Regions from separate parts of the Marinomonas epiphytica genome, predicted to be linked through region 2. Evidence: predicted binding sites of a transcription regulator. Region 2 holds the regulator's gene; each other region holds the start of a gene.
The links. Region 2 encodes LexA, which represses DNA repair genes until DNA is damaged. Its sites were predicted from a motif close to TACTGTNTANNTANACAGTA; they were not measured.
Positions count from the first base shown of each region.

Region 1: a site for LexA is predicted at 5,826-5,845, ahead of dinB (DNA polymerase IV). Genes of this name have one in related genera too.
Region 3: a site for LexA is predicted at 7,648-7,667, ahead of recN (DNA repair protein RecN). Genes of this name have one in related genera too.

Region 1 covers NZ_BAAGVX010000036.1:71,458-81,790, reverse strand. Annotated here, with positions in the region: tRNA gene ACYVGZ_RS12200 (tRNA-Ser) at 1-41, shown strand, start outside; tRNA gene ACYVGZ_RS12195 (tRNA-Asn) at 81-156, shown strand; tRNA gene ACYVGZ_RS12190 (tRNA-Pro) at 158-234, shown strand; tRNA gene ACYVGZ_RS12185 (tRNA-His) at 259-334, shown strand; tRNA gene ACYVGZ_RS12180 (tRNA-Lys) at 350-425, shown strand; tRNA gene ACYVGZ_RS12175 (tRNA-Asn) at 462-537, shown strand; tRNA gene ACYVGZ_RS12170 (tRNA-Pro) at 539-615, shown strand; tRNA gene ACYVGZ_RS12165 (tRNA-Lys) at 650-725, shown strand; gene ACYVGZ_RS12160 (hypothetical protein) at 1,041-1,367, shown strand; tRNA gene ACYVGZ_RS12155 (tRNA-Tyr) at 1,687-1,770, opposite strand; gene ACYVGZ_RS12150 (ProQ/FINO family protein) at 1,825-2,805, opposite strand; gene ACYVGZ_RS12145 (hypothetical protein) at 2,824-2,976, opposite strand; gene ACYVGZ_RS12140 (hypothetical protein) at 2,991-3,461, opposite strand; gene ACYVGZ_RS12135 (cell division protein ZapB) at 3,458-3,688, opposite strand; gene ACYVGZ_RS12130 (flagellar assembly protein T N-terminal domain-containing protein) at 3,737-4,927, opposite strand; gene ACYVGZ_RS12125 (LPP20 family lipoprotein) at 4,930-5,565, opposite strand; gene dinB (DNA polymerase IV) at 5,862-6,920, shown strand; gene ACYVGZ_RS12115 (alpha/beta hydrolase) at 7,010-7,681, shown strand; gene ACYVGZ_RS12110 (inositol monophosphatase family protein) at 7,701-8,519, shown strand; gene ACYVGZ_RS12105 (DUF2489 domain-containing protein) at 8,535-8,993, shown strand; gene ACYVGZ_RS12100 (hypothetical protein) at 9,050-9,364, shown strand; gene ACYVGZ_RS12095 (mechanosensitive ion channel family protein) at 9,394-10,224, shown strand.
Region 2 covers NZ_BAAGVX010000002.1:31,419-41,751, forward strand. Annotated here, with positions in the region: gene ACYVGZ_RS00565 (glutamine--tRNA ligase/YqeY domain fusion protein) at 1-546, shown strand, start outside; gene cysS (cysteine--tRNA ligase) at 553-1,935, shown strand; gene ACYVGZ_RS00575 (universal stress protein) at 2,004-2,438, opposite strand; gene ACYVGZ_RS00580 (hypothetical protein) at 2,500-3,003, shown strand; gene ACYVGZ_RS00585 (DNA topoisomerase I) at 3,005-3,781, opposite strand; gene topA (type I DNA topoisomerase) at 3,962-6,592, shown strand; gene ACYVGZ_RS00595 (DUF6586 family protein) at 6,589-7,056, shown strand; gene ACYVGZ_RS00600 (hypothetical protein) at 7,058-7,330, shown strand; gene lexA (transcriptional repressor LexA) at 7,392-8,012, opposite strand; gene dinG (ATP-dependent DNA helicase DinG) at 8,083-10,203, shown strand; gene ACYVGZ_RS00615 (DEAD/DEAH box helicase) at 10,298-10,333, shown strand, end outside.
Region 3 covers NZ_BAAGVX010000030.1:26,450-36,782, reverse strand. Annotated here, with positions in the region: gene ACYVGZ_RS09035 (TSUP family transporter) at 1-42, shown strand, start outside; gene ACYVGZ_RS09030 (glyceraldehyde-3-phosphate dehydrogenase) at 100-1,473, opposite strand; gene ACYVGZ_RS09025 (DUF3392 domain-containing protein) at 1,736-2,065, opposite strand; gene ACYVGZ_RS09020 (uridine kinase) at 2,091-2,651, opposite strand; gene ACYVGZ_RS09015 (uridine kinase family protein) at 2,886-3,497, shown strand; gene dnaJ (molecular chaperone DnaJ) at 3,524-4,645, opposite strand; gene dnaK (molecular chaperone DnaK) at 4,798-6,714, opposite strand; gene grpE (nucleotide exchange factor GrpE) at 6,828-7,400, opposite strand; gene recN (DNA repair protein RecN) at 7,697-9,367, shown strand; gene fur (ferric iron uptake transcriptional regulator) at 9,451-9,861, opposite strand; gene ACYVGZ_RS08985 (outer membrane protein assembly factor BamE) at 9,931-10,248, shown strand; gene ACYVGZ_RS08980 (RnfH family protein) at 10,245-10,333, opposite strand, start outside.

The sequences.
Region 1 (10,333 bases), on a different contig from region 2:
TTAGTAGCCTACCGAGAGTTCGAATCTCTCCTCCTCCGCCATCTTTAAAGGTGACGAGTTGCAGCAAAGATAAAATTAGTTCCTCGATAGCTCAGTTGGTAGAGCAAATGACTGTTAATCATTGGGTCACTGGTTCGAGTCCAGTTCGAGGAGCCATCGGAGTATAGCGCAGTCTGGTAGCGCGCCTGCTTTGGGAGCAGGATGTCGGGGGTTCGAATCCCTCTACTCCGACCATTATTTTATCATCCTATAGTAATGGTGGGCGTAGCTCAGTTGGTAGAGCTATGGATTGTGATTCCATCGGTCGTGGGTTCGAGCCCCATCGTCCACCCCATTACTACATATAGTTGGGTCGTTAGCTCAGTTGGTAGAGCAGTTGACTTTTAATCAATTGGTCACTGGTTCGAATCCAGTACGACCCACCAACTATACATGCTAAAATTCTGCATTGTCTGATTAATTCCTCGATAGCTCAGTTGGTAGAGCAAATGACTGTTAATCATTGGGTCACTGGTTCGAGTCCAGTTCGAGGAGCCATCGGAGTATAGCGCAGTCTGGTAGCGCGCCTGCTTTGGGAGCAGGATGTCGGGGGTTCGAATCCCTCTACTCCGACCATCAGCCAAACTTTCAGTTTGCATATCTTATGAGCGGGTCGTTAGCTCAGTTGGTAGAGCAGTTGACTTTTAATCAATTGGTCACTGGTTCGAATCCAGTACGACCCACCATTCTCTCGGTTTCCTCTTTTTCTTCAAATCGTCGTTTTTCTTTTGTTCTTCATGTTTGTATTGTGATGCATAAATCCAATTGTTATTAGTAATGTCTTTATGTATCAAAAGCAGTGTTTAGGTGATTTGTAGGATACGGTTCGCGAAGCTATTTTATCCTGGGTGAATTTTGATATGTTCATGGGTGCTGCGCGATCAATGGCGCATTGCCATTGATGGTGCATGTTTCAATGGGATTTGATTCGGCCATGGGTGCTTCGCATCCAACGGCGCATTACGGCCTGCGGCCTAACGGCGCCCTACGATTGGCGGTGCATGATTTCAATGGCATTTTGTTTAATGATGGGTGTTGTGCGATCAATGGCGCATTACGGCCTGCGGCCTAACGGCGCCCTACGATTGGCGGTGCATGATTTCAATGGAGTTTTGTTCAATCACGGGTGTTGCGCGACCAATGGTGCATTGCCATTGATGGTGCATGTTTCAATGGGATTTGATTCGGTCATGGGTGCTTCGCATCCAACGGCGCATTACGGCCTGCGGCCTAACGGCGCCCTACGATTGGCGGTGCATGATTTCAATGGCATTTTGTTTAATGATGGGTGTTGTGCGATCAATGGCGCATTACGGCCTGCGGCCTAACGGCGCCCTACGATTGGCGGCGCATGATTTCAATGGCATTTTGTTTAATGATGGGTGTTGTGCGATCAATGGCGCATTACGGCCTGCGGCCTAACGGCGCCCTACGATTGGCGGTGCATGATTTCAATGGCATTTTGTTTAATGATGGGTGTTGTGCGATCAACGGCGCATTACGGCCTGCGGCCTAACGGCGCCCTACATTTTGTGACAGGTTGTTGAGCGTAGAATTTAATTGCCGTTGATGAAATGGCTTAAGTTTTTATATGAGAAAATTTTTTAGAAAATGTGTATCTGGTTGATACATAAGAAAGAAAAGAAGTGGTGGAGGGAGGTGGATTCGAACCACCGAAACTTTCGTGGCAGATTTACAATCTGCTCCCTTTGGCCACTCGGGAACCCCTCCACAGCAGCGCGGCATATATTATAGTCCGCGCTGTGTTCTGTAAAGCACTTTTTGTTATTTATTTAACAATTGTGCCAATTTAGCCTTCATGCGTTCATCATCAGATAGATGACTAAAGGCATCTTCTTCTTTTTTGTGTGGTTTGTTCGCTTTCGGATTGCCGCTAGGTTTGTTGTTAGGGCGTTTGTTTTTATTCGTAGCCTTGTTCTGAAGACGCTGAGCTTCTTTCTTAGGGCGATTGGTGGTCGGCTTGCGAGTTAGCATGGCCTCAGGTAATGCTGGCTCATCGCTTACTGGGTTGCCCTCTAGGTCGATACGTGGCTGACCTGTTTGTAGGCACTTTTTGTAGCGGTCAGAGCGAGTGTAAGCGGCTAGGGCACGTTTTTGTTTGCTGGCGTTAAACTCCTCATCCAGCACCATGTCTTTATCAATGCCAACTTTTAGAGGTTTTGGTTGATTCCAGTCGAAGGCTTTAGGATAGCGCTCTTCAAGCATTTTAATAAGGCGACGGTTGTTTTTTTGATTCTTCTGACGTCTTTTTTGCTCTGGAGTCAGACTGGCAGTGGCAGGTGATTGCTCAGTGCTAGCTGTTGAATCTACCTTGTCCAAGTTGGCTGGTGCAGTTTCTTGTTCTGTCAGCTCTGCTTGAGTTTCTGGTAGTGCAGTTTGTTCAGTCTGTGGTTTGGTCATATCTATAGTCTGTGTTGTCATTGTGGTTTGGGCGCTACTATCAGTGCCCTCATGGGTTAAGTTAAAGCTTAATTGAGTTTCAAATACGGGCTCTTTAGGTGGGGCTGCTGGAGTGTTTTTCTCTGGCTCCAGTAGGTCCAAGGAGTCTTCTATGTAAAGTTGTAGCTGGTCCTCTGTAGAGCGCTTGCTCATTTGTTGAAGAAGGTCCAGTGAAGCACTTTGTTCAGTTTCATTAGTATGGCTAGTAGAGCTGCTTTTGAGTTCTGCGATCTCTGTTTGAGCAGCTTCTAAAGCCTTTACCAATTGGCTAATGCGACTTTCTAATTGCTGGATTAATTGTTCCATAAAGCAGGCTTGATCTCTTTATAAAGGCGTTAAAAGGACGCTAGGTTTAGTGTCTATGCCTAGCATCTCACGTTTTTGTTCGTCATTAGGAAGAACTAAAGAGACTTGATGGGTGTTTTGCCACCAGATAAATATAAGTGAAATAGCCACACCAGCAGCAAGCATTGACATAAGTTTCATGATCTCTAGAAAGTTAAACCTGCACCCACCATGAAGTGTTTGTCGTAGGTATCGCTTTGACTGTTCAGTATTTTAATAAATACGTCCATTCGAGTGGCGTCAGAAGTGGCAATACGAAAACCTGCTTCTGGGTAATAGGTCGTTTCATCAAGAAATGACACGCCACCCCCAATGTAAGACCACATAGGGATGCCCGCGATTACCTGAAAGGCCGGTGTTGAGCTGTAAAAACGTGCACCCAAAGTAACTGCGCTTTCAAACTTCTCGCCAATAACAAATGAAAAACCGCCGTATGCAGAAATATTGGAAGGTGAGGTGAACTCCATTAAGGTGTTCACAATGGAAGTGACGTTGTTTCCTTCCGTAGTCGTAGGTCGTGCTGCGGTAGACTCAAAAGTGACTAAGCTGGCAATTTGGTTCTCAGCATAGGAGTTGACGCTAAAAAGGGTCAAAACGGCTAAAATTAGGGCTCTCATGAATTGTTATCCAATTGGTTAAGGCGCTCAAGCATTTTGTTAAGAGAAGATTCCCAGTTAGTTTGCTGCTCGCTAGTTTGCTGAAGCTGGCTGTTTAGTTCAGTTTTTTCTTCGCTTAACTCGTAATTTTGCATTTCCAGTTCTGAAATGCGCTTACGTAGCGTTCCAATCTCTTCTACTGCTTCGTTAATGCGCTGTTCTAAATGGTGTAGTAATTCGTTGTTCATGTGTACATCCTAATAAAAAGCCAAATGTTCTGGCACTGTGTTAATTATTTACCAAGCGATCACAACATCTCTTTGTTGGACGTTGAGTATTTTTGCATCGACAGCAAGTTCGCCAATAGAAAAGTTTGGCTGAACTTGCTTTATTGTAACACTGATATTGGCGTTGTTCAGCTGGGTTTGTGCAGTTTGTAACCGATCAAAGACCTCGTAGCGACGATAAACGTTAAACTTGTCACCCTGCTTGATGCCTGCAAGAGACCCAGCATCAATATGGATGCGGTTGTTTTCGATGCGAAAAACGTTGGCCATAAAGGGTTGGCAGCGTAGCTTTTCACTGGTGTCTAAAGCACTTTTCTTAATCGCTTGCTCAACTACTTTACCATAATGGGTAGACCAAAATCGTGCCGTGCCAAAGCCAACTCTAGCATGGTCAGAAATGTCCCAATTGCCGCTTTCGTTATACCTTTCTTGAAATAATAATTCACCACTAAAGCTATCGTATAGGTATATGTCGACCACAAATTTCCTTTCTTTACTGTCAAGGGGGACAGCTTCGGCGTCTTTGTCGTCAGGAGACCTTAAATAAACAGGGCTAATGTCTCGTATCACGCCACTAATAAGATACTGAACGCCTAGCTTTTCTCCGGCTAAGGTAATGTTGCTTAGGGAGCCGTCGAAGTTGTTGCTAGTCGGTGAATTAATAAGATCAGGATAGAGCGCAAAATTAGTTGCACTTAACGCGCGTAAGAAGCCGCGCTGATTAATCTCGTCGGCTAAGCTTTTGGGGAGTTCTCGTGCTATGTTGCTTAGCTCGCCTAAACGGGCTTGTTGAGGGGCTTGTAAGTCAAACCCCGTAATCCCGACGGCTTTTTTGTAATAATGTGTGTGTCCAGTGCTGCACTGAGAGTCAGCGGTTACTTCAACGCGAGCAATAACGGTTAAGATATCGCCATTACGTTGCTCTGAAACCACACGGGCTTTTTGTACGTGGCCTGCACTGCGGATTTCTACGCTAGATTCAAGCTCGCCATTAATCAGACTGTCTTTTACGCTGACGCGGGAGCTAGATTCAAGAACGGCTTGTTTGATGGCCTGTTCCGTTGCACGATAGCGTGCATCTACTAGGTCATCATTATAGATCACGGCTTCACCTACAGCCTCAACACTGGCGGCCCATGACCCTACCGATAATAAGGCAAATACGCTGATGCATATTGCCTGTTTAAGAAACTGACGCATTATTATTCAATAGTATAAAAGTTGGTCGTGGGGGTTGAGTTACTTTGTACGTTGACTGCTTGATAGCCTGGTTGAACTTGGCAGTTAGGGTTGTTACTGATGTTTTGTGGTGAGCTTACACACTGACGGAAGTTTTCTTGTAGGGCCATTTCAACTACGGTTTCAATGGTGCCATCTTCGTGCTCTCTTTGTGAGACCACCTTGGCGCCGACTAGGTAGGCATCGACATAAGTTCTTAATTCATCGTGTTGAAGAACCAAGTTGTTTAAGGAACTGGAACCGTCAATTTTTAAACCGTAAACTCTTTCTGATAAATTTCTGTACGCATCCAGTGTTGAGCTTCGTAAAGTCATAATGCGAGCTTGGGATTTGGAAAAACGTTTGCTGGTGATCATGGCTGCAAAGCCTGTAGCATTTACGACTATAGGTTCTTGCTTAATCACGGCGATCGTATTGTTGGCGTTCAGTGCCCCCTGATTCTGATTTGTCGCAGTGCTTCCTCCTGTGGTATTGCCATTACAAGGAGCAACACTGGTACAGGTGCCAGTGGTTTGGCCTTGCTGAGTGGTGGCGGTTTGGCAACCCGCTAAAACAAGCCCAGTAAAAGCAAGCAGTGAAAAACGTTTTATCAATGTCATGATGGCATCCTGAATAGCAATCCGTATATTAAGGCTCATTTTAAGCCTTAGAAAGTCAATAAGATAAGCCACTAACCGCTTAATTTGGATGACCCTCTAATCTAATAGAGAAAATGTAAACTATTTTGTTGGTGAGCGTCCATGTTTGCAGGCGTAAAAGTGGTATTTTTATGTGTTTTTATTGAAAAAATAGCTTTTTTTCGCGGATGTTGCTTTTTTGTGGTTAGTTTGTACTGGGCAAGATGAATGTTAATTTTATATACTGTTTATTTATACAGTTTTATTTCTGGTGTGCCATGCAGGCGAATCGAAAAATTATTCATATAGATGCCGATTGTTTTTTTGCTGCAATAGAAATGCGTGATGACCCAAGTTTGCGAGATATCCCTATTGCTATTGGAGGCCCTGCTGAGCGTCGTGGGGTCTTGGCGACTGCTAATTATGTTGCTAGGCAATATGGTGTGCGTTCCGCCATGGCAACAGCACATGCAAAGCGTTTATGTCCTGAGTTAAAAATTCTGAATGGCAATATGGCCAAATACAGAGAAGCTTCTCAGTTAATGCACGAGGTTTTTCGAGAATACACAGATATTATTGAGCCACTGTCTCTCGATGAAGCCTATTTGGATGTCAGTCAATGTGAGCAGTTACAAGGCAGTGCTACCTTGATTGCCCAAGCGATACGAGAGAAGGTTTTCCAACGTGTTGGTATTACCGTTTCAGCTGGTGTGGCTACCAATAAATTTTTAGCAAAGGTCGCAAGTGATTGGCAAAAGCCAGACGGTTTAACCGTGGTTTCTCCTGCTAAACAGACTGATTTTGTGGCTAAAGTGCCGGTTAAAAGTATTTCTGGGATTGGTAAAGTGGCCCAAGAAAAGCTTGCTAAACTCAATGTGTTTAGTTGTGAAGATTTACAAAAAGTGGATTTTACTACCCTACAGAAACAATTTGGCAGTATGGCTTTTCGCCTATCTCAATATGCTTTGGGAGTCGATGAAAGGCCAGTGCAGACCTCCCGCCAGCGTAAAAGCATCTCAGTTGAACATACTTTTGATAAAGATATCTCAGATTTGTCGGGCTGCGTTTTGGTGCTACCAAGGCTGATTGCTGACTTGAATAAAAGGATGCAAGGTAAGTCTTACGAAAATCAATTAAAAAAGTATTATTTAAAAATTAAGTTTCATGATTTCACTCAAACGACCATTGAAAAACCCATTCATTCAAAACTGTCTGATAAGGTTTTCACCGAATTGTTAGTTACCGCATACGAAAGGCAGGCCAAACCCGTTCGCCTGATTGGTGTGGGCTATCGACTTAACCCACCTGCCCCCCAACAACTGTGTCTGTCATTTTGACTTGAAAAAAACTTTTCGAAAAGACTTAAACTGGCTTTGGGCGTGTTAACCTATTAAGTGTTTTAAGTTTTCTTTGTGGAGTGTGTTACATGGCGTCTTTATTGCCTTCTGTTGTAGTGGAAACAGGTGAGCATCCAAATGCTGCCGTTATTTGGCTACATGGTTTAGGGTCTGATGGGCATGATTTTGAATCCATTGTTCCTGCTTTGGCTCTTGATCCAGAATTGTCTGTTCGTTTTGTTTTTCCCCATGCTCCTATGCGCCCTGTGACGATTAACGGGGGGATGCCCATGCGAGCTTGGTACGATATTTTTGAAATGACACTAGAGCGTAAAGTCGACATGGCGAACATTGAGGAGTCGCGTCAGCAAATAAACGCTTTAGTTGAAGAACAAATTGCTCAAGGTATGAACCCTGAGTCTATCGTTTTGGCTGGTTTCTCTCAGGGCGGTGTGATTGCTTATCAAACCGCTTTAAAGTCTCAGCGCAAATTTGCTGGTGTCATGGCCCTGTCTACCTACTTAGTAGGAGCAGATCAATTGCCAGGGGCAAGTGAATCTGTGAATGGTGATACATGCTTTTTGATCCATCATGGCAGCCAGGATCCAGTTGTTGCGCCAAGTTTGGCGGTGCAGGCACAACAGGTACTTGAGTCGAAAGGGTATCAGGTCGCAAGCCAAACATATGCTATGCCCCATTCTGTTTGCCCTGAGCAAATTGTTGATATATCACATTGGTTAAACGAGCGTTTAGCAAGTTAATTGGGGTAAACGGCATTATATGAATGAAGAATATGTACATTGGCTGGCTCATGCGAAAGAGCTCGCTTTACACGCTGGGCAGATGATCAAAAAGGCCCGTCAAGAAGCGGGTTTTCAGCGTGATTACAAAGCTGGGCACGAGTTAGTGACCACGACAGATCTAGCGGTCGATCTCTTTATATGTGAGCAAATTAGGCGCAGATTTCCTAGTCATGAAATTCTTTCGGAAGAGTCTTCGCCTACTATGGCGTGGCAGGACACTGCTGAGCAAACGCCGGTTTGGGTAATAGACCCGATTGATGGAACGGTAAACTTTGCACATGGTCATGCCCACGTTGCTGTATCGATTGGTATTTATCTGGCAGGACAGCGAGTTGTAGGAGTGGTGTACGCGCCTTTCTTAGATGAGTGTTATACCGCTATAAAGGGTCAGGGAGCATTTTGTAACGATAAAGTCATCCAGGTTACAAATAATACCGTATTACGTCATGCATTAGTTGCAACAGGTTTTCCCTACGTGAAAGACGGATTGCCTTCCCTCTTAGAAAAAGTGTCTAAGATTTTGCAGAACTGTCAGGATATCCGCAGGGCGGGATCCGCGGCCTTGGATCTGTGTTGGGTGGCGTCAGGGCGATTAGATGCCTACTTTGAGTCCGTAAAACCTTGGGATATGGCTGCGGGCACGCTAATAGCGGAAGAAGCCGGCGCGACAGTAGGGCATTATGGAGAGTCTTCTCAGCGTTGGCCAGACGTTGTAAATGGGGATTCTCTGTTAGTCGCAACGCCACACTTGTTTGCACAAATTAAAAATCTTGTCCAAGAAAACGAATCAAATTAGTTATTAAGGTGTGTTATGTCTATTACCACGTTTTTGGTGTTTCTGGTGGTGTCACTATTGGTGATAGCGGTTTCAATTTGGTTTATTGTTCGCCAAATTAAGCTTAATAAAGCGCGAGCGCAAAAGATTAAGCAGGGAGAGGAGCGCGTGCGAGAAGAGCGTAATAAGCGTATCGACAGTATTAGAGTGCTACTTAAAGCCGCTGATTCTGAAGAAATGAACTGGATCGAAGCGAGCATTCGTATCAAAAACCTATTGGATCAATTAGGTGTAGATCTATCTGAAAAGGGCAACATTTCTGTGTTCTATCAAATTGAAGAACTGACTCAGCATATTCCCACTCATGATCAATGGAAAGCCTTGCCAATTACAGCGCGAGCTAAGTTTCTCAAGGAAATGGATGGTTATGAGGAAAAATATAAAAATCAGTTGTTAGAAGCCCGTACAGAGTTATTATCCTACGATTTTGTCTGATGTTATTAGAGCTGCTCATTTCAATTGTATTATTTTTTGTATTGCTAGTGGGGCTAATGTTATTTTATGTACGGCATAAGTCTAAAATACCTTACTATCAGTTTAGCGAAAAAGATTGTGTAAGCCTTTTACATAGGGCGGTTGAAGGGTCTTTGTTAGAGCGTGATTGGCATGTGTTTATTGGCATGAGCATTCGAGATAACAAAGATTTAGAATCTTTACGAGAAACCTGTATATTTATTGATGATTCTTATGTAAAAAGAACTCGATTATTAAATGGCCAGCAATACATGGTTTTTAATAAAAATGGGGTTCTACTATTGGAAACTCTGTTAGACGAGTGGCGCCATAAAGTGCTTTATGAAGCTTAAAACTATAGATAAACGAGGGGAAAATAAATATGGATGATGTACAAGACTTATTTGACCAAGGTTCACAATGGCTGCCAATCATTACTGATAGCCTAATAAACCTTGCAATTGGCTTGGTAATCTTTTTTGTTGGTAAATTTTTAGCAACCAAGGTATCAGCTTGGTGCGAACGTCGCATGCTAAAGTCGAACGTTGATAAAGCCGTGGCGGGGTTCACTTCAAGCATTCTGTATGCCTTGATGTTCGCAGGCATAGTGCTTATGGCTCTGGGTCAAGTTGGTGTTGAAACGACTTCCTTTATTGCTATTTTAGGCGCTGCAGGCTTAGCGGTAGGTTTGGCGCTACAAGGCTCATTGTCTAACTTTGCTTCAGGGGTGCTGATTATTATTTTACGCCCATTCAAGAGCGGAGACTTCATCGATGCTGCTGGTCAAATGGGTACAGTAGATCGTATTGAGCTGTTTTGTACCTTCCTAAAAACGCCTGATAATCGTGTGGTTATTGTTCCTAACTCAGCTATCACAGGGGGTTCTATTGTTAACTTCTCCCGTGAGCAAACTCGCCGAGTGGATTTAGTGGTTGGTATTAGCTACGACGCTGACATCCGAACTGCGAAACAAGTTCTAGAAGAGATTGTTCAGGCTGATGAGCGTATTCTAAAAGAACCTGAGTGTACTATTGCGGTATCAGAGTTAGCAGATAGTTCTGTCAACTTTGTTGTACGCCCTTGGGTTAACGCGGCAGACTACTGGACAGTTCGTGCTGACGTATTAGAAAAAGTGAAATACGCATTTGATGAGCGCGGCATTGGCATTCCATACCCTCAAATGGACGTGCATGTTCACAAAGAAGAGTCTTAATTCGTTAAGATAATTCCTTTGAAGAGAATGCCACCTAAGCACTATGGTTGTTTAGGTGGCATTTTTTTAGCTGGGGGAAACCTGCTGTGCTATGAAATTCCTCTTCTGG
Region 2 (10,333 bases):
ACCCGTCAGGTGCCATTTAGTAAAGAACTTTACATAGATCAAGCCGATTTTGCCGAAGTGCCACCACGAAAATGGAAGCGTTTGACCCTTGATGGTGCCGTGCGTCTTCGGGGCGGTTATGTGATTACTTGTGACCAAGCGATTAAAAATGATGCAGGTGAGGTAGTCGAGTTGCTGTGCCGTTACGATGAAAATACTTTGGGTGTTAACCCAGAAGGCTACAAGCCTAAAGGGGTGATTCATTGGGTCAGTGCAAAGCATGCAGTGACTGCTCAGGTTAATCTATACGACCGTTTGTTTAATGAAGAGGCCCCTGACGCGAATCATGAAGGTAAAACCTTCTTAGACTTTATTAATCCTGATTCATTAACACAGTTGACTAATGCCAAAGCAGAACCTTCGTTATTAGACTCCGCTAAGGGGCAAGGCTATCAGTTTGAGCGTGAAGGTTATTTCTGTCGTGACCTTGAGGCGAATGAGCTGGTGTTTAATCGAACGGTCACGTTACGTGATTCTTGGGCGAAGATTGAAGCAAAGGGAAAATAACCCATTATGTTAAAAGTGTTTAATACTTTATCAGGACAAAAAGAAGAGTTTAAGCCCATTGTTGAAGGCAAGGTTAGCATGTATGTGTGTGGTAACACCGTGTATGACTACTGTCATATAGGCCATGCACGGGCGATGATCTCTTTTGATATTATTTCACGTTTTATTCGTCACTTAGGTTATGACTTGACGTACGTGAGAAATATCACGGATGTTGATGACAAAATCATTAAGCGTGCTAATGAAAATCAAGAAACCACGCAAAGCTTGACCGAACGAATGATCGCGGCGCAACGAGAAGATGAACTGAAGTTGGGTAATAAAATGCCTGACCGTGAGCCTAAAGCAACGGAATTTATCGATGAGATCATTGCTATGGTTCAAACTCTGATTGATAAGGGGTTTGCCTATCACGGTGAATCTGGTGATGTGTATTATCGTGCAAGTGCTTTTAAGGAGTACGGTAAACTCAATAACCGTAAACTTGAAGATATGTTGGCTGGGGCTCGTATTAATGTGCAAGAAGCCAAAGAGCATCCAGCGGATTTCGTTTTATGGAAGCAAGCAAAAGAGCACGAGGTGAGTTGGCCTTCGCCATGGGGGGCTGGACGTCCAGGTTGGCATATTGAGTGTTCAGCTATGTCGACTAACTGCTTGGGGAACCATTTTGATATACATGGTGGTGGACCTGACCTTAAGTTTCCTCACCATGAAAATGAGATTGCTCAATCCGAGGCGTGTACTGGTGAACAATATGTTAATTACTGGATGCACTGTGGTGCAGTTCGAGTAAATAACGAGAAAATGTCCAAGTCCTTAGGGAATTTTTTCACTGTTAGAGATGTTCTGGCCAAGTTTAACCCTGAAGTCATTCGTTACCTGATGGTATCTAGTCAATACCGCAGTCCAATCGATTATTCAGATCAAAGCTTGCATGAAGCTAAGGTTGCCTTAGAGCGTTTGTACACCGCTTTGAGGAATCAGCAGGTTGCGCAATCTTATGAAGCGACAGAGTTTACTGAGCGCTTTGTTGCGGCCATGAGTGATGATTTCAACACGCCAGTGGCTGTGTCGGTATTGTTTGAGCTGGTGCGTGAGCTGAATAAGGCGAAAACAGACGATGAAGTCAAGGCAATGCAATTGGCAGCTGAGTTGAAAGACCTAGCAGAATTGCTTGGTTTGCTGTATCAGGATCCAAGCTTTTTCTTGCAGAACTCAACGATAGTTGCAGGCTTGTCTGAAGAGCAGATCCAAGCGTTAATTGATGAGCGTACTCAAGCACGTAAAGATAAAAACTTTGCTCGAAGTGATGAAATACGCGATGAACTCGCTGAGCAAGGAATTGAGTTGCTAGACAGTAGAGAAGGCACTAGTTGGGCGCGACGTTAGTCTTGTTGGGCTAGCGTGTTAAACAAACTAAAACCCCAACCATATGGTTGGGGCTTTATCTAGTAAGGCTAATCTTTTTTGACGCGCACGGCCAATACATCGCATGGCGCATCATGAAGAACACCGCTGGCAGTAGAGCCAAGTAATAAGGCTAAACCGTGTTTACAGTGACTACCAACGACAATCAAGTCAGCACTTTGCTCCTTAGCAACACGATGGATTTCGTTTTCTATACCGCCTTGGGTAATGCAGGTTTCTTTGTTGGGTAGGTCAATTTGAGCTTCAAGAATGGCCATTTTTTCTTGCGCTGTTTCTTTTAGTTGGGACTGGATGTCAGTCACATCGATCGGAACGTCTCCACCGTAGGCATAATTTAGTGATTCAATAACGTGTAGAATGGTGAGATCTGCGCCAGTGGCTTGGCAAAGTGCCACACCTTTATTCGCAACGAGTATGCTTTCATCCGTTAGGTCTACAGCAACAATGATTCGGTTATACAGCATGGATACCTCCAAATTTTGCTCTACTTGTTTGCATGGCTTTTAAACACCTTAAGAGAAATATATGACAGTTTTTATTGTGATTTTTATAACCCTGTCTTTGATGGGGTCTGCACTCTGGGTTTTGCCTTCAAAAGGTGAAAGACAAAAAATGTCGTTAAGAATGCAGGCTCGTCAACACGGTCTTAGTGTTCAGCTTACCTCAATTGAGCTCCCTGACAAGTGGGACAAGACAACAAACAAACAAAATGTTTGTGCTTATTCTATTTTTCGCCATAAAGCGATCGAATTTGATGCTAGAGAGGTACTAATATTGCCTTTCGAAGTATGGAAGTACCATGAGCTACTAGATGGTTGTTGGGTTAGCCATGGATTGAGTTTGGATGAAAAACAAAAAAAACTTTTAAAACAATGTGTTGGGCTTTTTTGTGCCATTAAAGTTACGGCTAAAACAGTGGATTTCTATTGGCACGAAAAAGGGCAAGAAGCAGACGTTAAAAAGTTATATGACTTGCTATCCATGTTAGAAAAATTGCCTGTTGACCAGTTAACAGAAAACAATATGTAATTTATTTTTCTGAATTGTTAACTGTTGGTGTTTCTGTGCTGGAGTCCAAGTTCTGTAGTAGTTCAACAATCGCTTCATCTGGGTTTTCAGCGTCTTGGGCTGCTTGAATACTGGGGGCTAATAGCTTCTTCATACGTGCTTCTACAAAATCTTGTAATGCTTTTTTCTCAGGTCTTTCTATACTGTCAGCTTTTATGTGTGACAAGATGACCCCATAAAGTGTTTGTGCAACGCGACTGTCACCACCATTAAAGTTGCTATTTGCCTGAACAAGTTGACGGTTCAATTGGACCCAAAGATTGAGCCAACGTAAGTAATCATAGCATTCTTGGTAGTGGTTATTGCTGATGCGGCCTTTACGACGTAAGAAAAGCAGCATTTTCGCGACCTTGGTTAAACGCTCTTTGTAGTTTGCTTTAGTTTGAAAGGTGAGCTCCTCAGCTTCAGGGTTGAACGCTCTGATTTCACTATCACGAGCCTCTTCAGCTTTTGCGATCATAACTTCAACCCGTTCAGGATCGTCAGCGTATTGCAGAAGTTCGCGTAATGTGTCTAGATAAAAGTCATACAATACATCGCTGGCGATACTGTCTGTATTAAGGTCCTTGAGCCCTTTAATGTGGTGTTCAACGCGTTCAGCACGGTTAGCAAGTTGCATTTGTTTGAAACGGCGTGCAGTTGCTTCTTTTTCTTTTTGGTGGGCCCGCGTTCCTATGATCACTGACAGAATCACAATGATTAAAAGAAAAATAATGGTAAGAATTTGAAGAGTGGCCATGATTGTCCTTAAACAATGAATTCAGTATGGTAAATAAGAAATACTGGCTTCGGCAAGATTTATTGTGCGAAACAATACAGGGATCTCTTGTTATATAAAAGGTGTTTGCTTAATATCTGCGCCCAAAGACGTAACTACGCAAATGAATAGACGTAATTAATAGAAGGCTTACTCAGTTCAATGGGAAAATCACTGGTAATCGTGGAATCGCCAGCAAAGGCGAAAACCATCAATAAATACCTAGGTAGTGACTTCGTGGTAAAGTCGAGTGTTGGACACATTCGTGATTTGCCGTCTGGAGCTACGGCCACATCAACGCCTCAGGAAAGGGCAAAACAAGCGGCTTTGACTCGTAAAATGAGCCCTGAAGAGAAGCGTGTATACAAACAAAAGAAATCACGCGCTCAGCTCATTGCGCGTATGGGCGTGGACCCTGAAAATGATTGGGCGGCTCATTACGAAGTCTTGCCAGGAAAAGAAAAGGTCGTTGATGAGCTTAAACGCTTAGCAAAAAATGCTGACACCATCTATCTCGCAACCGATTTGGACCGCGAGGGGGAAGCGATAGCCTGGCACTTGCGTGAAGCCATTGGTGGTGATGATACAAGATTCAAGCGAGTGGTGTTCAACGAGATCACCAAGAAAGCCATTAAAGCGGCTTTTGAAGAACCTTCAGAATTAGACATGGACAGGGTAAATGCTCAGCAAGCGCGACGTTTTCTAGATCGCGTGGTGGGCTTCATGGTCTCTCCACTTTTATGGGCAAAAGTTGCTAGAGGCTTATCTGCTGGACGGGTGCAGTCCGTTGCAGTGCGTTTAATTGTGGAGCGCGAAAAAGAAATACGTGCTTTTGTGCCTGAAGAGTACTGGGAGCTTGATGCTTTATTGGCGACCAATAATAAAGATGTTATTAAGTTTGCGACCACTAAGTATCAGGGAAAAGAGTATCGACCAGTTAATCAAGCTCAATCTGATGAGCATGTAAAACGCTTACACTCCTCTGAGTTTGTTGTGGCAAATCGTGAAGATAAACCCACCAAAAGTAAGCCGTCTGCGCCTTTTATTACCTCAACCCTTCAGCAGGCAGCGAGCACGCGCCTCGGTTTTGGTGTTAAGAAAACCATGATGTTGGCACAAAGACTGTACGAAGCAGGTTACATTACCTACATGCGTACAGACTCGACCAATCTGAGCGCAGAGGCGGTTGACGCTTTACGGGGCTATATTGAGAAAAACTTTGGTGAGGCCTACTTACCTAAAGACCCCATTCGCTATTCTAGTAAAGAAGGGGCCCAGGAGGCTCACGAAGCCATTCGACCTTCTGATATCAACGTTCGTGTTGATGACTTATTAGGTATGGAGAAAGACTCACATAGATTGTACGACTTGATTCGCAGTCAATTTATGGCATGTCAAATGACACCAGCAGAATACACTTCTACAACGGTTACCTTGGCTTCTGGTGACTATGAATTGAAGGCTAAAGGCCGCATTCTTCGTTTTGATGGTTACACTCGAGCGATGCAAAGTGTGGTTAAGAAAGGCGAGGATAATACGTTACCAGACGTTGCGAAAGGGGAGACTCTCACCCTAAATGAATTATTGCCAGAGCAACATTTTACCAAGCCTGTAGCGAGATTTAGTGAAGCCAGTTTGGTTAAAGAGCTTGAGAAGCGTGGTATAGGTCGCCCATCTACTTATGCTGCAATTATTTCTACGATTCAAGATCGTGGCTATGTAAGAGTCGAGAATCGTCGTTTTTATGCAGAAAAAATGGGTGATATTGTTACCGAAAGATTAGTTGATAGCTTTCATTCATTAATGAACTTCAGCTTTACCGCGCAAATGGAAGAGCAATTGGATGAGATTGCTGAAGGCCGTGAAAACTGGATTAAAGCGCTTAATGCGTTTTATAAAGATTTTAGTGATGTACTCGCCAAAGCAGAAGATCCTGAAGAAGGAATGATGCTAAATGAGCCCACACCAACGGATGTAGAATGTCCTACCTGTTCAAGACCCATGCAGATACGCACCGCTAGTACGGGGGTCTTTATGTCTTGCTCAGGGTATGCATTGCCTCCAAAGGAGCGCTGCAAAGCGACCATTAACCTTATCCGAGGTGATGAGGCGGTAGCAGTAGACGATGAAGAAGGCGAATCTAAGGCGCTCATAAACAAACGCCGTTGCCCAATTTGCGCCTCTGCTATGGACAGCTACCTAATGGATGAACAGCGCAAATTGCATGTGTGTGGCAATAACCCAGCGTGTTCAGGTTATGAAATTGAGCATGGGGCATTCAAAATAAAAGGTTATGATGGCCCAATACTTGAATGTGATAAGTGCGGCTCAGATATGCAACTTAAAACAGGTCGTTTTGGTAAGTATTTTGGTTGCACTAATGAGACTTGTAAAAACACGCGAAAGTTACTTAAAAATGGTGAGGCAGCACCGCCAAAAATGGACCCAGTGCCAATGCCTGAGCTAGCCTGCCAGAAGGTTGAAGATCATTATATTTTGCGTGATGGTGCAACTGGCCTGTTCTTAGCAGCCAGTCAATTCCCTCGTAAACGAGAAACAAGGGCGCCATTGGTTAAAGAAATATTACCTTACATGGATCAAATTGATCCCAAGTATCATTTCTTCAAGACGGCACCTGTGAGTGATTCTGACGGTAATAATACGGTCATACGTTACAGCCGTAAGACTAAAGAACAATATGTTATGACCGAAGTTGAGGGTAAACCTACAGGCTGGAAAGCCTTCTATGTTGGTAATCAATGGGTCATTGAAGAAGGTAAGAAAAAGAAATGACAGGAGCCAGTGTTGCCAGTGCTACAAACCAGAAGTTGGATGCGGCAAGGCGCTTGATTCAGCAAAGCCAGAGTTGTGAAGAAACTTGGCTTAGTGCTGGCCTTGAAAGCTCTGCCGTGTTTCAGTTACGCAGTGCGCTTAATGGTTTGTTGCAAGAAGTGTGTGCAGGTTATGGCTTAAGCTTTTCTACTGATATCAGCCAGTTGTATCAACAGGCTGAAGAAAAGCAGTTGGTGATTCCTGTATTGTCTGAGTTAGCCAGTTTATTGAATGAGTCCGGTTCGTGGTTGTCGCAACTTGAGCGTGCTTATCAGGTTCAGTTTGAATGTCGAGCTGCCAGCTCAGTACAAATGAGTGATAACTTGATTGGTAAAGGGTCAGATGATGGTGCGGCCTCAGCCTTGTACTTATCCAAATTGGTGGAATTGGTGTTACGTTTTAGAGAGGAATCTGCAGAGTATTAATATGAAAGAAGCCTATTTGGAAATTGTCGAGCTTGATGACGGTGAGATTGTTTTACGACCTGCCAGTGAAGATGGTGAAGAAACATCCGCCCTGGTAACACTAAAGATCTCAGACGAGACCAAAAGCTATTTGCAAGATCGCTATTTCGAGTTGGCGAAGTGTATGTTTCATGCGGGAATTGATTTTGTCTATTCTGATCAAGCCACATTTGGAGACGATGTAGATCAAATGGAAGCTGAAATGGCTGATATGCGACCGAAAATCTTGCATTAATTTAGTTGAGTGTTGAAAGATTAGGTCACCTTGTAAAGGTGACCTTTTTGATTGGCCGCTATTAGATGTGTTGGCGCACAACGCCAACAGAAAGGCCCTCAATGGCAAATTCTTCACTCTCTAGATCCACAAGGATGTCATTGAAATCGTCATTTTCTGCGATTAACTTAACTTGACTGCCTTTTTGCTCAAAGCGCTTAACGGTTACTTCATCGCCAATCCGGGCGACAACAATCTGGCCATTACGCACGGCGGTTGTTTTATGTACAGCTAACAAATCACCTTCTAAAATACCAATGTCTTTCATGCTAGTGCCTGACACTGATAAAAAGTAATCGGCTTTAGGGGAAAACATGGCGGCAGGAACTTGGACATGGGAGTCAATGTTTTCTTGGGCAAGAATGGGGCAGCCGGCGGCAACTTTACCAATGACTGGAATACCAAGGTCGCCCTCGTCGTTGTCAGCACTTTGGGTGACTAGGCGAATCCCACGAGAAGCGCCTGTCAAAATTTCAATGGCACCTTTTTTTGCTAAGGCTTTGAGATGCTCCTCTGCTGCATTAGGGGACTTGAAGCCCAAGCGTTTTGCAATTTCAGCACGTGTAGGTGGAAAGCCGGTATCGTCGATGAATTCGCGAATGGTATCCAATACGTCGGATTGTCTTTTGGTTAATTTAATCATAAGTCATCTGGTTGTTTATACAGTTACTGTTATTATATACAGCATTATTACTATTACTCAAATTTTTTAGATGCTTACAGATAAACTAAAGAAAAAAATACACCAAGCTTACCGAGCCTCATTAGAAGCGAAATCTCATAAACCAAGGCTAGGGCAGCGGCAGATGATCGGCGCTATCGCTCGTACTCTTGGCAATATTAAGCAGGATAGCGAAGGATTGAGGTTAGGCGAGCAGCATGTCGCAGTGGTAGAAGCAGGAACGGGTACGGGTAAAACCTTATCTTATTGCCTTGCCGCCGTTCCTATAGCAAAAGAGCGTGGTTTAAAGTTGATCATCTCAACTGCGACCGTGGCTTTGCAAGAGCAAATACTTCATAAAGAATTACCAAATTTACTCTCTGATACGGATTTGTCTTTTAAATTTACCTTAGCAAAGGGGCGCGGGCGTTATCTTTGTTTGAATAACTTAGAGGGCTATTTAAGTCAGGATGAACAGCCAATGGAAGATATGTTTGCAGGGCTGTTTGAGCAACACTTGCAAGCAGATGATGTAAATACTGTGCTTTATCAAGAAATGGATGACGCCATTCGAGATGGTGTTTGGGATGGAGACAAAGATAACTGGGAGGGGGTCATTCGCGAGCAAGATTGGCGTAGGCTGACGACCGACCACCAGCAATGTACTAATCGAAATTGTGCAAACTTCTCTGTTTGCCCATTTTTCAAAGCAAGAGCTGAAATTGAGGTGGCGGATGTTATCGTAGCAAACCACGATTTAGTGCTGGCTGATTTATCATTGGGTGGCGGGGCGATTTTGACACCTCCCGCTGAAACCATTTATGTGTTTGATGAAGGGCACCATTTACCCGATAAGGCCATAGGGCATTTTCGCCATGAGGTGCGCCTACAGCAAAGTATTAACTGGCTTAGGCAACTGGATAAGAACTTGGTTAACTTAAAGCAGGAATTGACCGATGAAGTGAGTCTTACCGGGCAGCTTTTGATGAAAATCCCGCAACAAACCCAAAGTATTGTTAACTTTATACAGTATGTGCAGCAGGGCCTAGCGCCTTATATTCAAGGTTTAGGGCTCGACCAAGATAATAATCAGCATAGGTTTGAGTTTGGGGTTATTCCTGATGAGCTCAAACAATTAGCTTACAGTCTACAAACGGCCTATCAAAAACTGTTTAACAACATTGAAAGCATTCATGATGAGTGCAAAAAAGTGAAGCAAAATGAGGGTATGGGGGTGACCTCAGAGACGGCTGAGATCTGGCAGCCCATTTTAGGAGGTATTTTGGGGCGTTTGGAGCAGGCAGTGTCCCTGTGGCGTTTATACAGTGCTTCTGATGATCAAAATTACCCCCCTAATGCACGCTGGATTACATTATTTGGGCAAGGCTTAGAGCAAGATATTGAATTGGGTGGTTCTCCCATTTTAGCTGCTAATACCCTGCGCCAACAACTTTGGGATAAGTGCTATGGTGCGGTTGTAACATCGGCTACGTTAACGGCGTTAAATCAATTTCACCGTTTTAACATGCGTTCAGGTGTGCCGAGAGATAGCGAATATTTGAGAGTGTTAAGTCCGTTTGATTTTGCCAATAATGCTCAGCTCATTGTCCCAGACATGGAGCATGAACCCAATAAAGCCGACCTTCATACTAAGGAAATTGTGGCCTACCTTAACGCTAAGGTGGAAGTGGAAAAAGGCAGTTTGGTTTTGTTTTCTTCCCGTCGGCAAATGGAAGACGTTGCCTTAGCTGTGAGCGACGCTCTTAAGGAAATTCTTTCTGTACAAGGAGAACAGTCTAAGCGAGTGATTCTGGATGCTCACAGGTCAAGAATTGATGAAGGTAAAGGGAGTTTATTGTTTGGTTTGGCAAGCTTTGCGGAAGGGGTCGACTTACCTGGAGATTACCTTACCTGTGTGTATATTGCTAAAATTCCGTTTGCGGTTCCTGATGATCCAGTGGAAGCGACCTTGGCTGAATGGATACAGAAAAGAGGCGGTAATCCTTTCATGGAGATTACCATTCCAGATGCATCACTTAAATTGGTTCAAGCAACCGGGCGATTACTCAGAAGCGAAACAGATAAAGGCGATATTCATATTTTAGACAAGCGCCTTAAAACCAAACGTTATGGTCAGCAACTCATTGGCAGTTTGCCGCCATTTCGCTATTAACTTATTGCCTATGGGTGATAAAGTTTTTGTAATTAGGTACACTGCACCGCAAGATTATTCACTTACTAACAGAAAGATTATTTAAGATTCCAATATGGAAAATCAAACACAAGATAGAGCACCCGAAAAG
Region 3 (10,333 bases), on a different contig from region 2:
ATGTGCTTAGCAATTTCAGTTAAGCTCCTTCTAGCTCCATAAAAAAAGCAACATAGCGGTAAGCTACATTGCTTTTAAAGGGAATATTAAATAGCTTTTCTAAGCAGCTTCACTGTCTAATATGTCGCATTCTAGGCTTTTCATTTGCGCAAGCTTTTCCATCAAGCGCACTACCTGACAGCTGTAACCGTATTCATTGTCGTACCAAACGTATAGGATTGCCTGATTATCACGGACTTTTGTTGATAAGGAATCAACAATTCCTGCTTGTTGAGAACCAATAAAATCCGAGCTTACCGCATCAGCACAATCGCTAAAGCCAATTTGCCCTGACAACTCTGCAGTATTTGACGCCCCTTTCAGCAAGCTATTAATTTCTTTAACCGATGCCGATTGCTTTAAGTTCAAGCTGAGCACAGCAATTGATACATTAATGACAGGAACACGGATAGCGCTACCACTTAACTTACCTTCTAAAGATGGTATCGCTTTGGATACCGCCTTAGCAGCACCCGTTTCTGTCATCACCATATTCGTTCCGGCTGCACGACCGCGTCGATCTCCTTTATGAATATTATCAATCAGGTTTTGATCATTTGTGTAAGCATGAACAGTTTCAACATGCCCAGAGACAATGCCAAATTTTTCTTCAAGAACCGATAGAATTGGTGTGATTGCATTAGTGGTACAAGAAGCAGCGGAGATAATTTGATCTGTTTCAGCGATATCACCGTCATTAACACCAAAAACAACGTTCTTCATTTCTTTACCTGGAGCTGTCAATACCACACGCTCAATACCAGGGCGATTTAGGTGCACACTCAAACCATCGTGATCACGCCAGCGGCCAGTGTTATCAACTAGCAGCGCACCTTCAATTCCATGCGCTTGGTAATTCACTGTGGCAGGATCAGAGGCGTAAATTATTTTTACTGACTGACCATTAATCACTAAAATTTGGTTTGCTTCATCAATCTTTACAATGCCGTCGTAAGTGCCATGCACCGAATCGTACTTTAATAAGTTAGCACGCTTAACTAGGTCTGTTTCACAAGCTTTGCGAACGACAATCGCAGCAAGCTTCATTCCTGGAGTCGTATGACCTAATGAGCACATGCGGCGTGCTAACAAACGACCAATACGACCAAATCCGTAAAGCACTACAGGTGTTTCATCGGTGTTTGTAGACTGACTATTCGCTATGTTTTGCAAGTCATCTTCTGCTAATAAAGTTTCAAGTTCGACGGTGGTATTAGCAATTTGGCTTTCCTGTAGTTGCGTGAGCAACTGGTATACTTGGCTAAGATCTAACTCAGGATAAGATTCAAAGGTCTCCATCAAACTTGTTACAGAATCAGCCATTAGCGTGTTTCCTGCCAATTGCACTTTAACAGATTGCTCGCGGCCCAGTTTACCTAGCAAAGGAATCATAGATTCCGCTTGAGAAAGAGCTTGTAACCAAGTATTTGACATTTTTTTACCTCTGAATAAGACCTTTTAGGTTCAACATGGGCGCAGTCTAACGTCACAAATTGGTAAAAACAAATTGTAAGAAGGCTACAAAAAAGCCTTTTAAATCTTATATTTAGAAAATATTTTATTGAAATAACAAGAAATAAACCTAGATATAGAAACTTTACTACATACCAAGATAGAAAAGTAAAAGCTAAGCGGACTTCGTTCTTTTATATCGTAATTCAATAACAAAAAATGAAGTGAAATTTCATGATTTTTTTTACAAATAACGTTTTCTTTCGGCAAGAAATCCTAAAATGCTAAAACAGATCAACACACTCACGGGCCGGTAAACCAAATCTATCTGCAACAATGTCCAAAGCACAATTGGTTGCCCCCACAAGGTAAGAAAGCCGTACCCAAAAGTACACATAAGAATAAATGCCATTATGCGGGCCACAAAGACCCAAGAAGAAACTTGGCGTTTAATGAAGGCATTAATTTTATCGCCATAAATAACCAGACAGGTAGCCACTAGGGCCAGTGCAATGTCACTAAGGTAAGGCTGAATGAAATAAGCAAATCTTAAATTAAAGTCGGAAAAGGGCATGAATTATCTTGGGCTGTACCAAAAGCTATTGAGACTTACGTGACAATGCCTGTACATCAATACGACCAGATGGAGAAACCGTTTTAGGCCTAGCATCAACATAACTCACTGACACATCGAAAGTAGTATTATGAAGTTCAATATAGCAGTTGTCATCAAATAACCACTTTGCTCGGCCATAACCGTCTTTTACAAAACCTAACTCTGGTTTGCCATAGCGCCTTTCTAATAACTCCCCTATGGCTTTACGCTTACCGTTATCTTCTACTATGCCTGCAAAAATTGCCTGTTTAAAATGCCCTGAACGATTGTATTGTACGGTTAGAATTTTTATTCCTAGAATCCCTTCTTCCCCTAAACCATAGTTTACTACCCCCTCTTTGTAAGAAGGGTAGCTTTCTATACCACGTGCATTCAGTTGCTTGTCTAAAGCCGTTTGCGTGAGGTCATTAATCGGCAGGCCAAATAACATAGCTTCAGTTAACAGCTTAGGTTTTTCAATTTCTAGCTCTTCTGACTCTTCGGCCAGTACGCTAAAAGGAGATAGGATGAATAAAAAAATGAAGAAGAACTTTCGCATACCCATAACGCTCGTCAATGTGTCCTTAGATATAAAGCATACCAAGCCTTGAAAATAAAACACCCTCAAACAAACTCATTTAACTAGATGATTACAATTTCACAACAAAAGATAGATCTAGCAAGCCACCTTTTTGACTAAGCAAACAATTTTGTATATATCTCCAGCGTAGATTACAGATCTCTGTTAAAATGGTGTAAAGCAGTTAGCAATAAAACTATCTAATCATTGAGGTGACGAATGGCGCTCGTAATTGGCGTAACTGGAGTATCAGGCAGTGGTAAAAGCCGCCTTTGCTCTCTTTTGGCAGAAGGACAAGACGATAAAATTACCGTTTTATGCCAAGATAATTTTTACAATGGATGTGGCAGCATCGACCCTGATGTGTATAACTTTGACGACCTAAGCTCTCTTGACCTAGAAAGCTTAACCTTGGCCATTCACAATTGTAAGAACCGCCAACAACCAAATGAGATTCCAGTTTATGACCACTCTCAGCATAAGCGTGTTGGTTACCGTAACTTGGAACCCACTCATATTGTCCTGGTGGAAGGTCACATGATGTTCCAAGATCCTGGTGTGCGTGATGCCGTAGACTATTTATTGTTTGTAGATACTGATATGGACATTGCTGTGGTAAGACGTTTGAAGCGAGACATTGCTGAACGTGGACGTAATGTTAATGAAGTGACTAGCCGCTACATGCGTCATGTACGCCAAGCCGCTCTTAAAACCATTGAGATTCGGAGCAAAGCGGACTTTATCATCCCTAATAACAAAAGCTTTACTAACGCTGCCAGCTTATTGCGCAACCACATAGACTACTTACTAAAAGAAAAAGGCGCTAAATAAGCGCCTTTTTCTTACGTTGAGCAATGTTACTTTTTAATATCATCAAAAAAGCGCTTTACTCCATCGAACCAGCTTTTTTGCTTAGGCGAATGATCAGTACCTTCCCCCATACTTTCAGCAAGCTCGGTAAACAGCTCTTTTTGACGCTCTGTTAAGTTAACCGGTGTTTCCACAACCACTTTACAGATTAGATCACCAACTGGGCCACCACGCACAGGTTTTACCCCTTTATTGCGTAGTCGGAATAACTTACCCGTTTGACACTCAGCCGTTACCTTTAAACGCACACGACCATCTAGTGTCGGAACATCTATTTCGCCACCTAGCGCCGCAGTTGTGAAGCTAACGGGCACTTCACAGTATAGGTTAGCACCGTCACGTTCAAAAATATTATGTGGTTTCACAGAAACTTGGACAAATAAGTCTCCTGACGGTCCACCATGAGGTCCAGCTTCACCCTCACCAGATAGGCGAATGCGATCACCTGTATCAACCCCCGCAGGAATTTTAACAGACAGTGTTTTGTACTCTTGCTTCATGCCCTGACCATGACAGTCATGACATGGATCCGAGATGATAGTACCCTGGCCATGACATTGTGGACACGTTTGCTGTACAGAGAAAAAGCCTTGCGATACACGCACTTGCCCTTGCCCTTGACAGGTCTGACAAGTAACAGGTTTCGTTCCTTTTTTGGCTCCTGTACCGTCACATGTTTTACAAGACACTGCCGTTGGTATGCGAATTTTCTCGTCGCATCCCCATACAGCTTGCTCTAAATCTAGCTCTAGCGTGTAACGTAAGTCAGAACCACGACGGGTACGGCTTTGCTGTCCACCGCCACCAAAAATATCGCCAAATACATCACCAAAGATATCGCTGAAACCACCTGCTCCAGCGCCACCACCAAAACCACCTTGGCCATTCACACCTTCATGACCAAATCGATCATAGGCTGAACGCTTTTCCTCAGAGGATAAAACTTCGTAGGCCTCTGCAATTTCCTTGAACTTTTCAAGTGCTTCAGCGTTGTCTGGATTTTTATCCGGATGGTACTTGTTAGCCAGTGAGCGATAGGCTTTTTTGATCGCTTTTTTATCTGCGTCTTGGGCTACACCAAGAACCTCATAGTAGTCTCTTTTGCTCATTGCAGGCATTCCTGAATCATTAAGTCTGAGTCGTAAATAAAATTACTTTTCACCCTAAAATGGAAGGGTTATAGATAGCAAAACACGGCCCTAAAACCGTGTTTTCTAGCTTCCCCCATAATTTCAGGGGAGATAAAAAATAAGCCTAGGGCTTATTTTTTATCGTCTTTTACTTCTTCAAACTCTGCATCTACAGCATCATCTTGTGGTTGAGCAGATTCTTGACCTGCTTCACCTGGCTGTGCTGCTTCAGCTTCAGCATACATTTTCTGAGCCAAAGAGCCAGACGCTTGAGTCAACGCATTCGTTTTCTCTTCGATCTTTTCTTTATCGTTAGACGTTAGTGCTTCTTCTAGCTCGCTAATTGCTGTCTCAATCGCAGTTTTCTCTTCTTCTGTCGCTTTATCACCAGCGTCAGTTAAGGTTTTACGAGTAGCGTGGATCATACCGTCAGCAGTGTTACGAACCTGCACAAGCTCTTCGAACTTACGATCTTCTTCAGCGTTTGCCTCTGCGTCTTGAACCATTTGTTCAACTTCTTCGTCACTTAGACCAGAAGACGCCTTGATCACGATAGACTGCTCTTTACCAGTCGCTTTATCTTTAGCGGATACGCTCAAGATACCGTTCGCATCAATGTCGAAGCTTACTTCGATTTGCGGCACACCACGTGGTGCAGGTGGAATATCTGCCAAGTCAAAACGACCTAGAGATTTATTCTGTGCAGCTTGCTTACGCTCACCCTGTAGAGCGTGAATAGTTACCGCATTCTGGTTATCTTCAGCAGTCGAGAATGTTTGCGACTTTTTCGTAGGGATAGTCGTATTTTTCTCGATAAGAGCCGTCATAACACCACCCATGGTCTCGATACCAAGAGACAAAGGTGTAACGTCTAGTAGCAATACGTCTTTAACATCACCTGCTAATACAGCACCTTGGATAGAAGCACCGATAGCAACCGCTTCGTCTGGGTTCACATCTTTACGTGGCTCTTTGCCGAAGAACTCAGCCACTTTTGACTGAACTAGAGGCATACGAGTTTGACCACCGACCAAGATAACCTCATCGATTTCAGATGCAGAAAGTTCGGCATCTTTCAGCGCCTGACGGCAAGGCTCTAGGGAATTAACAACTAGCTCTTCAACCAAAGATTCTAGCTTAGAACGAGTCAACTTCACATTTAAGTGCTTAGGACCAGTTGCATCAGCCGTAATGTAAGGCAAGTTCACTTCAGTTTGAGATGAAGAAGACAACTCAACTTTAGCTTTTTCACCCGCTTCTTTTAGGCGTTGTAGTGCCAGCGGGTCACTGTGTAAGTCAATGCCAGACTCTTTCTTGAACTCGTCTGCTAAGAATTCGATAACACGCATATCGAAGTCTTCACCACCTAGGAAAGTGTCACCGTTTGTAGATAGCACTTCGAATTGCTTCTCACCATCAACATCTGCAATTTCAATGATAGAAATATCAAATGTACCACCACCAAGGTCATATACTGCAATTGTAGAGTCCCCAGCATTTTTATCTAGACCGTATGCTAGTGCTGCTGCAGTTGGCTCGTTGATAATACGCTTAACATCAAGACCAGCAATTTTACCTGCATCTTTAGTTGCTTGACGTTGAGAGTCATTAAAGTAAGCCGGTACTGTAATAACCGCTTCTGTAATGCCTTCACCTAGGTAGTCTTCCGCTGTTTTCTTCATTTTCTTAAGAATTTCAGCAGATACTTGTGGTGGTGCTTTTTTGTCACCTTTAACTTCTACCCAAGCATCGCCATTCTCAGCGCCTACAATTTTGTATGGCACCATAGAAATGTCTTTTTGCACAACATTGTCTTGGAAACGACGACCAATCAAACGCTTAACCGCGAAGATAGTGTTGTTTGGATTAGTCACTGCTTGGCGTTTAGCAGATTGACCAACAAGAGTTTCACCGTCGTCAGTGTAAGCGACGATAGAAGGAGTAGTACGATCGCCTTCTGCGTTTTCAATCACTCGCGATTTTTCGCCATCTAACACAGCAACACAAGAGTTTGTTGTACCTAAGTCAATACCAATGATTTTACCCATGGTTTAGATCTCCAATAAATTCGTTTATTCGTTCAATTGTTACGTTGATAATTCTGTATTTGGGTACGCTTTAATACTTTTCAAGCGACCAGTGTCAAAAAAATGACGTTTTTTTATGGGGCACTTGAAACCACTACCATTGCTGGGCGCAACAGGCGTCCATGCAAGGTGTAACCCTTTTGAATCACATCCATGACAGTGTTTGGTTCCATCTCAGGATTTGGCACCATAGTCATAGCTTGATGTAATTCAGGGTTGAAAGGTTCACCGTGTGGGTCAACAGCTTTCACTTCAAAGCGAGCAAGGGTTTCAACTAGATCTTTTAAGGTTAGCTCTACCCCTTCGCGCACTGGATCGGACTCTTCAGTCTGCTCAGCGGAGGCCAAAGCACGCTCTAGGTTATCCGCAACACTCACAATAGACTTAGCAAACTTCTCCAAGCCAAATTTATGTGCTTTTTCTACATCTAGTTCAGCACGGCGTCGCACATTTTGCGCATCAGCTTGGGCGCGCAAAGCCGCTTCTTTGTACTGAGCTACGTCTTCTAAAGCCTTAGCCAATTCGTCGCTTTCTGGGGCTTCTTCAAAGATCTCAGATTCAGGCTCAAGAATGCCTTCTACCTGCTCTTCAACTTCGTTACTCGCTACTTGTTCTTCGACTGTTGATTTGCCTTGTTGCTCACTCATTTTTTACTCCAAATAACAGAAACTGTTGTCTATCTGTGTGGCCTATATTGGGACAACTTTTGTCCTTTCAACACTAAAACCTCATAAAAATTAGGGCCATCTAAGCGAATATTTCTTTACTCTCGTTAATGTTTTTCAGAAAACCACGCAAAAACCATATAAATAATTGATTTAAATAGAATTTACAAAAGTAAAAAATAAAATCGAACAAAATAACAACAATAGCATTTGGCAAAAAGCAAAAAACTACTGTATAAATAACCATATATTTTAATTTCTCTTGTTGGGAGTTTGTTATGCTAAATAGCATCGCGATTTCGAATTTTGCCATTGTTGAAAGCCTAGATTTGGAGTTCAAGACCGGTATGACAGTCATTTCTGGAGAAACTGGGGCTGGCAAATCTATCATGGTAGACGCCCTATCTCTCTGCTTGGGGGGCCGTACTGACGCGGGAGTCGTTCGCCACGGAGAAAAACGAGCAGACATCTCTGCTACTTTCGATATTCAACAATACCCCGAAGTGTATCAATGGCTAGAAACAAGAGACCTTGAGCACGACAATTTATGTATCTTAAGACGCGTGATTAGCAAAGAAGGTCGCTCTAAAGCCTATATTAATGGCCGCCCTTGTACTCTTGGGGATTTAAAAGAGGTTGGCAGTCACTTAGTCGACATTCATGGCCAACATGAACACCAGTCGCTTTTAAAGAAAAGCGCTCAGCGCCAACAACTTGACGAATACGGCCAGTTAACGACATTGAGTCAGCAAGTTGCTCAACAATATCAAATTTGGCGTCAACTCAAAGATGAGCTTGCCGCCCAACAAAACCGCTCTTCTGAACAAGACGCCAAAATACAATTACTTTCTTATCAGTCCCAGGAGCTGGCTCAACTTGATTTAAAAGAGGGTGAACTGGCAGAATTAGAGAAAGAACAGGCGTTTCTCTCCAATATAGTTGACTCCCAAAGTAAAGCATACTTTGCCAGCGGCATTTTGGTCGACAACGACGAAGGCAGTGTTTGTTCTTTATTGAATCAGGCTCTTCATAACGCATCGCAAATTTCCCCTCCTACCAAGGAGCTGGAAGATGCACTAGAGCTCATGAACGAAGCACTTATTCAAGCCCAAGAAGCAGCAGACAGTCTACACCATTATCAAGACACTCTGGAGCAAGATCCAGCACGTTTAGCAGATGTAGAAAGCCGCTTGTCGGACATTTACGACACCGCTCGCAAACACAAACAACTCCCTGAAGCACTTATTCCCCTAAGAGAAAGTGTTGACGCAGAACTTGCTCAACTACAAAGTAGTGAAACGAGTATAGAAGCTCTAAAAGACAAAGAAGAGCAAGCGTATGAAGAACTCACTGCATTAGCAACCTCATTAACTGAACAGCGTTTCAAAGTTAAAGATAAACTCGCTCAGAAAGTAGAAGAGCAACTACACGGCTTAGGTATGCCACATGCGCGCTTCTATATTGATTGCCAACCTCTCAACCAGGTGAGTGCTAACGGATTTGAAGAAGTAGAATATATGATCGCCTCCAACCCGGGCCAACCCGCTCAAGCCATTCGTAAAGTGGCTTCAGGTGGTGAGCTGTCACGCATTAGTTTGGGAATTCAGGTTGTCACTGCTCATACATCCACTATTCCCACCCTTGTGTTTGATGAAGTGGATGTAGGAATAAGCGGTGGTGTTGCGGAAGTCGTTGGTCGCATGTTGCGCTCTGTTGGTGCTCGCGGACAAGTGTTCTGTGTTACTCATTTAGCACAGGTCGCGGCACAAGGTAATCAACACTTAAGAGTCAGCAAGCAGGTGGTCGATCAAGCTACCTCTTCGCAAGTTAATCAATTACAAGAAGCCGATCGCACTGAAGAAATTGCGCGTTTGTTAGGGGGCATCGAATTAACGGAACAAACCCTTGCTCATGCCAAAGAAATGCTAGGTAACGTTCAACTACAATAATTCAGGGCACCAGAGTAAAGCTCAAACAAAAAAGCGGAGGCACAATATGTGACCTCCGCTTTTTTACATAAAATTTAAACGCCTTATGATTTTTTAGGGCGTACGTACATGATTAGGCTGTGATCTTCAATTTCATAGCCATATTCTTCTGCAATTTCATGCTGACGTTTTTCAATAACAGGATCAACAAACTCAATGACCTTGCCTGTTTCTAAACAGATCATATGGTCATGGTGGTCCCCTTTCGCCAACTCAAAAACAGCAGTGCCTGCCTCAAAGTGGTGACGCATAACCAAACCTGCAGTTTCAAACTGAGTTAACACGCGATAAACGGTTGCCAACCCTACATCCTCACCTTGATCTAACAAGGTACGGTACACATCATCAGCACTTAGATGATGCTCCCCTGCATTCTCAAGAATTTGTAAAATTTTTACGCGAGGAAGCGTAACCTTAAGTCCAGCTTTCTTTAGTTCTTGATTTTCACTGCTCATGAGTCATTCTCTATTCGATCTTGTTGATAATTACTTTATCATTAGCATACCAGAGTTAGGATATTACCAATGAAAAAATCAATTTTTGTTCTTTGCGCCATTTTCTCATTAAGCGCATGCAGTTTATTTCCAGCACCATACAAGGTACCCGTTGAACAAGGCAACTTGGTTACTGAAGAGCAACTCGCACAATTGCAAGTTGGCATGACAGAATCACAAGTTAAATACCTATTGGGCGAGCCAATGGTCAGAGATACATTTAAACCCGACCAGTGGCACTACCTTTACACTACTCGCTACGCTACACCAGAAACACCAGAGAGCGCAGCAGATAACTTAACACTCATTTTCGCAGAAGGCGTAGTAACCGACATTATTAACGATTAATTCTTACTCGCCTTCGCTGCTCGGTTTGCCCTTGCTTGTTTAGGGTCGACCAGCAGCTCTCGGTAAATCTCAACTCGTTCACCCT